One region of the Cytobacillus sp. FSL H8-0458 genome, then DNA from elsewhere that is predicted to be linked to it. Evidence: a T-box and tRNA genes for the amino acid it is inferred to sense, from the RefSeq annotation. Region 1 holds a T-box; the other holds one or more tRNA genes.
The links. A T-box is a leader RNA that pairs with one kind of tRNA and senses whether it is charged. The one in region 1 lies ahead of ileS (isoleucine--tRNA ligase), so its partner is inferred to be a tRNA-Ile.
Positions count from the first base shown of each region.

Region 1 (3,355 bases):
TACTGCTACCGCAGTTGAAAGTGAAGAGTTAAACCAGCCTCGGTATTGGTCAGAACCTTCAAGGTATAAATCTGCTGGACGCTGTAAATCGTCACGCTCTAAAAGAACTGCCTGGTGGGAAGAACCTGAATCGAACCAAACATCCATAATATCCGTTTCTTTTGTAAACTGGCCATTCGGACTTCCAGGATGTGTAAATCCTTCAGGCAGCAATTCTTTCGCTTCTTTCTCGAACCAGATGTTTGAACCGTGTTGACGGAAAAGATTTGATACATGTTCAATCGTCTCATCTGTGATAATTTCTTCGCCATTTTCCGCATAAAAGACCGGAATAGGCACTCCCCATACACGCTGGCGGGAGATGCACCAGTCTCCGCGATCCCGGACCATATTAAATAGTCTGGTCTCACCCCATGCAGGATACCAATTTGTTTCCTTAACAGCTTCCAAAAGTTCATTGCGGAAATCTTTAATGGATGCAAACCATTGTGCAGTAGCACGGAAAATAACAGGCTTCTTCGTTCTCCAGTCATGCGGATAAGAGTGAGTAATAAAAGTCAGTTTTAATAAAGCTCCTGCTTCCTCAAGTTTCTCAGTAATCGGCTTATTGGCTGCATCATAGAATAACCCTTCAAAGCCGGGAGCTTCATTTGTCATGTTTCCTTTATCATCTACCGGGCATAATACGTCAAGACCGTACTTCATGCCGACTTGGAAATCATCTTCCCCATGTCCGGGAGCAGTGTGAACACATCCGGTACCTGCATCAGTTGTAACATGTTCACCCAGCATGACAAGAGAATCACGGCCATAAAGCGGATGTTCAGCAACCACATTCTCAAGGTCAGTCCCCTTAACCGTCTGAACAACTTGATAACCTTCCCATTCGAACTCTTTAGCCACAGCTGCCAATAAGTCTTCTGCAACCATAAACTTTTTGCCGTTTGCCTCAACTACAGTATAAGAAAGGTCAGGATGAACTGAAATTCCAAGGTTTGCCGGAATGGTCCATGGAGTTGTAGTCCAAATAACGATATGAGTATCTTGATCCAATACTTCCTTGCCATCTTTTACTTTAAATGCAACATAAATAGATGGCGAACGTTTGTCTTTATATTCAATTTCCGCTTCTGCCAAAGCAGATTCAGATGATGGAGACCAATAAACAGGCTTTTTGCCTTTATAGATATAGCCTTTTTTGGCCATATCCCCAAAAACTTTAATTTGCTGGGCTTCATACTCCGGCTTAAGTGTGATGTATGGGTTCTCCCAATCACCGCGGACACCTAAGCGCTTAAATTGTCCGCGCTGGCTGTCGATCTGCTCATATGCGTATTCCTCGCATAGCTCGCGGAACTCAGCAACACTCATTTCTTTACGCTTTACACCTTTGTTTGTCAGAGCCTGCTCAATTGGCAGACCATGTGTATCCCAGCCAGGAACATATGGAGCATTATAGCCAGTCATCGACTTAGAGCGTACGATGAAATCCTTTAAGATCTTGTTCAAAGCATGGCCGATGTGGATGTCGCCATTTGCATATGGAGGACCATCATGCAGAACAAACATCGGACGGCCTTTTGTCCGTTCCTGGACCTTTTCATAAATGTTCATCTCTTCCCATTTCGCCTGAATTTCAGGTTCGCGCTTTGGAAGATTGCCGCGCATTGGGAATTCAGTTTTTGGCATTAATAAACTATCTTTGTAATCCATTCCTTTTCCTCCTGTTTGTAACTCATTAAATACCATGATAGCCAATGAAAGCTTAGAAAAACCTCGGGAAAATACAAAAAACCCTCTCATCCCAAAAAGGGACGAGAAGGTTTTATTCTCCCGCGGTACCACCCTTGTAGATGAAATATAATGAAATTTCATCCGCTCAAAGCATTCTTAACGTGAATGATCCGCCTTGGCCTACTGATTTTTGTACGTTCGGCAAGGAACTAAAGGGTGATTTTCCAGCTTTTGCTTATACCCGGGCTTCCACCATCCCCGGCTCGCTTTCAGAGTGAGTATGCCCCTCTGATCATAAGCTTTTTGAAAAGACTGTACTGTCCCTCTCATTGTTGATAAACATTGTATTTACTTTGTTTTAAAATTATATGCGATATTTCCAGCTTTCGTCAAGCCAGTGATTCTTCTTCTTCTCTTAATGATTTCAGTTCAGTGGAATCCAGCTTATATTCCATTAAGTGATCCCAATCATCGTTATTCAGCATATCAAGCTGTGCTTCAACAAGCATTTTGAAGCGTGTCCGGAATACTTTGGACTGTTTCTTTAAATCTTCAATGTCCAGAGCGATTTTTCTCGCTTTGGATAGGGATTCATTCACAATCCTGTCAGCATTTTTTTCAGCTTCTTTGATGATAAGCTTTGCTTCTTTGTGGGCATTGCGTTTTACTTCTTCTGCAGCTTCCTGTGCAACCACAATAGATTTATTAAGTGTTTCTTCAATTGTGGTAAAGTGGCCAATGCGGTCATTCGTTTCGTTGAGCTTTTCTTCTAGCTCTTTTTTTTCCCTGATCAGGATTTCATAGTCCTTTATGATTTGGTCGAGGAATTCGTTCACTTCATCTTCGTCATAACCTCGGAATCCTTTGCTGAATTCCTTGTTATGAATATCCAACGGTGTTAATGGCATGAGTGCCACCTCCCAGGTCTGTTGATCTTATGTAAATTGGTTTGAGCCTGCTGGTTCTATTTAATTATAGCAGACTCCATAGTCTTTTGATTATTTATTCGACAGGTTGTTTCAAAATCCTTCAATTTTATAAAAAATAAATAGCTATCTCTGTCTCCCGGCAATAATCCTCCATTTGTCCTTTTTTGTTTTCCCATCTATTTCTATGATTTTGGAACGGCCTTGTCCCCTGACTGAGATGATGTCGCTTTGCCGGCATTCAAATGAGGGGTTTTCTATTTGTGTCCAATTGACTTTAACGAGTCCCTGTTGGATATAGAGCTGGGATTTCTGTCTTGAGATGTTGTATACGGCTGAGATGACTGTGTCCAATCTCAGGGATGAAGAGGTGATGGAGCTTTCTCTCCACACTTCTGATGATTGGATCGCCTGAGAAAAGGGCTGTTTTTTCAAAGATACTGTCGCTCTGCCAATTGACTGCAGCTGCAGGCTGATATACTCTTCAATTTCTTGCGCTGCAAAAAATTGGATTCTGTCATCTTCAAATAGGATATCACCAAATTTTCCTCTTTTTAACCCCAGTGACATCAGGCTGCCGAGGACTTGCGGGTGTTCAATGGTAACAAACTTCTTTGGATATTCCAATTCAAAAAGCTGAATTTTAAAATCATCTTCATCGCTTTCATAATAATCCGGAAATATCAGTGCTCTCT
Region 1 is NZ_JBBOBR010000001.1:2,546,427-2,549,781, forward strand. It holds gene ileS (isoleucine--tRNA ligase) at 1-1,713, opposite strand, end outside; T-box leader at 1,808-2,073, opposite strand; gene NYE23_RS12340 (DivIVA domain-containing protein) at 2,124-2,642, opposite strand; gene NYE23_RS12345 (YlmH family RNA-binding protein) at 2,787-3,355, opposite strand, start outside.

Region 2 (3,355 bases), on a different contig from region 1:
AAGTAACGGAGGCGCCCAAAGGTTCCCTCAGAATGGTTGGAAATCATTCGCAGAGTGTAAAGGCACAAGGGAGCTTGACTGCGAGACCTACAAGTCGAGCAGGGACGAAAGTCGGGCTTAGTGATCCGGTGGTTCCGCATGGAAGGGCCATCGCTCAACGGATAAAAGCTACCCCGGGGATAACAGGCTTATCTCCCCCAAGAGTCCACATCGACGGGGAGGTTTGGCACCTCGATGTCGGCTCATCGCATCCTGGGGCTGTAGTCGGTCCCAAGGGTTGGGCTGTTCGCCCATTAAAGCGGTACGCGAGCTGGGTTCAGAACGTCGTGAGACAGTTCGGTCCCTATCCGTCGTGGGCGCAGGAAATTTGAGAGGAGCTGTCCTTAGTACGAGAGGACCGGGATGGACGCACCGCTGGTGTACCAGTTGTCTTGCCAAAGGCATCGCTGGGTAGCTATGTGCGGAAGGGATAAGTGCTGAAAGCATCTAAGCATGAAGCCCCCCTCGAGATGAGATTTCCCATAGCGTCAAGCTAGTAAGATCCCTGAAAGATGATCAGGTTGATAGGTCAGAGGTGGAAGCGTGGCGACATGTGGAGCTGACTGATACTAATCGATCGAGGACTTAACCAAAACGAAAAGCGGAGGCGACTGTTCAACTTCGAGAGACGTTGGAGAGCCGGCCATTCAAATCCTGGTTTTGGGATTTGGAGGGACGGATCGAAACAGCCGAGAAGTTAGGAGCCGAAGCTAGACAAGTCATTGGTGAATACTCGGCAAATGCTTCTTCATACATTATCTAGTTTTGAGGGAATGAAAAAATGAAATTTCCTCTTGAAAAATCCTGAAAAGACGGTATAATAAAACTTGTCTTTGAAAAATAGTCTGGTGGCGATAGCGAGAAGGTCACACCCGTTCCCATACCGAACACGGAAGTTAAGCTTCTCAGCGCCGATGGTAGTTAGGGGCTGTCCCCTTGTGAGAGTAGGACGCTGCCGGGCAATTAATAATGGAGGATTAGCTCAGCTGGGAGAGCATCTGCCTTACAAGCAGAGGGTCGGCGGTTCGATCCCGTCATCCTCCACCATTAATTTAAATGTACAAGCTGCCGGTGTAGCTCAATTGGTAGAGCAACTGACTTGTAATCAGTAGGTTGGGGGTTCAAGTCCTCTCGCCGGCACCACTTCAGTTCTTTTTATAGAATATGAGCCATTAGCTCAGTCGGTAGAGCATCTGACTTTTAATCAGAGGGTCGAAGGTTCGAGTCCTTCATGGCTCACCATTTTTAATTTCATATTGCGGGTGTGGCGGAATTGGCAGACGCACCAGACTTAGGATCTGGCGCCGCAAGGCGTGGGGGTTCGACTCCCTTCACCCGCACCATTATTTATGCGGAAGTAGTTCAGTGGTAGAACATCACCTTGCCAAGGTGGGGGTCGCGGGTTCGAATCCCGTCTTCCGCTCCATTTATTGCCGGGGTGGCGGAACTGGCAGACGCACAGGACTTAAAATCCTGCGGTAGGTGACTACCGTACCGGTTCGATTCCGGTCCTCGGCACCAGTAGAATTTAATATTGCGCCCGTAGCTCAATTGGATAGAGCGTTTGACTACGGATCAAAAGGTTAGGGGTTCGACTCCTCTCGGGCGCGCCATATTAACGGGGAGTAGCTCAGCTTGGTAGAGCACTTGGTTTGGGACCAAGGGGTCGCAGGTTCGAATCCTGTCTTCCCGACCATTAATCTTTGGGGCCTTAGCTCAGCTGGGAGAGCGCCTGCTTTGCACGCAGGAGGTCAGCGGTTCGATCCCGCTAGGCTCCACCATAATTATATTTACTATTTTGGCGGTGTAGCTCAGCTGGCTAGAGCGTACGGTTCATACCCGTGAGGTCGGGGGTTCGATCCCCTCCGCCGCTACCATTTAATTAAACGATGCTGGACCTTTAGCTCAGCTGGTTAGAGCAGACGGCTCATAACCGTCCGGTCGTAGGTTCGAGTCCTACAAGGTCCACCACTTTTCTTATACGGAGGAATACCCAAGTCCGGCTGAAGGGATCGGTCTTGAAAACCGACAGGCGGGTCAAACCGCGCAGGGGTTCGAATCCCCTTTCCTCCTCCATATTTTATTTTAATAATATTGTCGCGGGGTGGAGCAGTCCGGTAGCTCGTCGGGCTCATAACCCGAAGGTCGCAGGTTCAAATCCTGCCCCCGCAATCTGGTCCGGTAGTTCAGTTGGTTAGAATGCCTGCCTGTCACGCAGGAGGTCGCGGGTTCGAGTCCCGTCCGGACCGCCATTTTTACAAAAAAATATAGAATGTGGCTCAGTAGCTCAGTCGGTAGAGGATTTTAAAAGAATGCAGCTGCGAAGCTTAACATCATCGAATAGCATGCTTTTAAAATCTGCGACAAAGAACGCAGGACTTTGAAGCACATGTTTCAAGCTTTAGGATTAATAAATTTATATGGCTCAGTAGCTCAGTCGGTAGAGCAAAGGACTGAAAATCCTTGTGTCGGCGGTTCGATTCCGTCCTGAGCCACCATTTAGAATCTTACGCGGGTGTAGTTTAGTGGTAAAACCTCAGCCTTCCAAGCTGATGATGAGGGTTCGATTCCCTTCACCCGCTCCAACACATATGGGCCTATAGCTCAGCTGGTTAGAGCGCACGCCTGATAAGCGTGAGGTCGATGGTTCGAGTCCATTTAGGCCCACCATTTTAATTATTGTTCCGTAGTAGCTCAGTGGTAGAGCATTCGGCTGTTAACCGAACGGTCGTAGGTTCGAATCCTACCTGCGGAGCCATATATGGGGAAGTACTCAAGTGGCTGAAGAGGCGCCCCTGCTAAGGGTGTAGGTCGGGTAACCGGCGCGAGGGTTCAAATCCCTCCTTCTCCGCCATATTGGCCCCTTGGTCAAGCGGTTAAGACACCGCCCTTTCACGGCGGTAACACGGGTTCGAATCCCGTAGGGGTCATACAAAAAAGCTGTCAACAATTTGTTGGCAGCTTTTTTGTTGTCCTTGTATAACTCCCTTTTACGGTTCATTTCCGCTCCTATTTAATCAAATTTCTCTTCATCCCTGCTTAATTTATTGCCGGGATTATTCAGATCGATATCAGAAGATATTCCCGTATAGGGGCCCCTAAACATATCACCAGTGGCCATAATCTTTCCATCCGGTGCTTCAAATAGCGGAATCCTTATTTCCTTTTTGGATGCCTCATTCAATAAAATCTCCTCTTCTTTATTGCCCAAAATATTATTCTCCTTTCATTTTTCGCTTGCATATTTTGTTTTATTTTGTCTAAGTTTACCGGAGATTATGCGAAACCTGTTAAAATAGGCAAAATGCTATCGGTT
Region 2 is NZ_JBBOBR010000005.1:37,776-41,130, reverse strand. It holds rRNA gene NYE23_RS25215 (23S ribosomal RNA) at 1-632, shown strand, start outside; rRNA gene rrf (5S ribosomal RNA) at 884-1,000, shown strand; tRNA gene NYE23_RS25205 (tRNA-Val) at 1,011-1,086, shown strand; tRNA gene NYE23_RS25200 (tRNA-Thr) at 1,107-1,182, shown strand; tRNA gene NYE23_RS25195 (tRNA-Lys) at 1,206-1,281, shown strand; tRNA gene NYE23_RS25190 (tRNA-Leu) at 1,298-1,382, shown strand; tRNA gene NYE23_RS25185 (tRNA-Gly) at 1,391-1,465, shown strand; tRNA gene NYE23_RS25180 (tRNA-Leu) at 1,472-1,560, shown strand; tRNA gene NYE23_RS25175 (tRNA-Arg) at 1,576-1,652, shown strand; tRNA gene NYE23_RS25170 (tRNA-Pro) at 1,659-1,735, shown strand; tRNA gene NYE23_RS25165 (tRNA-Ala) at 1,745-1,820, shown strand; tRNA gene NYE23_RS25160 (tRNA-Met) at 1,840-1,916, shown strand; tRNA gene NYE23_RS25155 (tRNA-Ile) at 1,934-2,010, shown strand; tRNA gene NYE23_RS25150 (tRNA-Ser) at 2,023-2,115, shown strand; tRNA gene NYE23_RS25145 (tRNA-Met) at 2,138-2,211, shown strand; tRNA gene NYE23_RS25140 (tRNA-Asp) at 2,215-2,291, shown strand; tRNA gene NYE23_RS25135 (tRNA-Phe) at 2,462-2,537, shown strand; tRNA gene NYE23_RS25130 (tRNA-Gly) at 2,551-2,624, shown strand; tRNA gene NYE23_RS25125 (tRNA-Ile) at 2,633-2,709, shown strand; tRNA gene NYE23_RS25120 (tRNA-Asn) at 2,723-2,797, shown strand; tRNA gene NYE23_RS25115 (tRNA-Ser) at 2,803-2,893, shown strand; tRNA gene NYE23_RS25110 (tRNA-Glu) at 2,898-2,969, shown strand; gene NYE23_RS25105 (hypothetical protein) at 3,053-3,250, opposite strand.
Region 2: it encodes a tRNA-Ile, which carries the amino acid that the T-box ahead of ileS (isoleucine--tRNA ligase) is inferred to sense. The anticodon was not compared.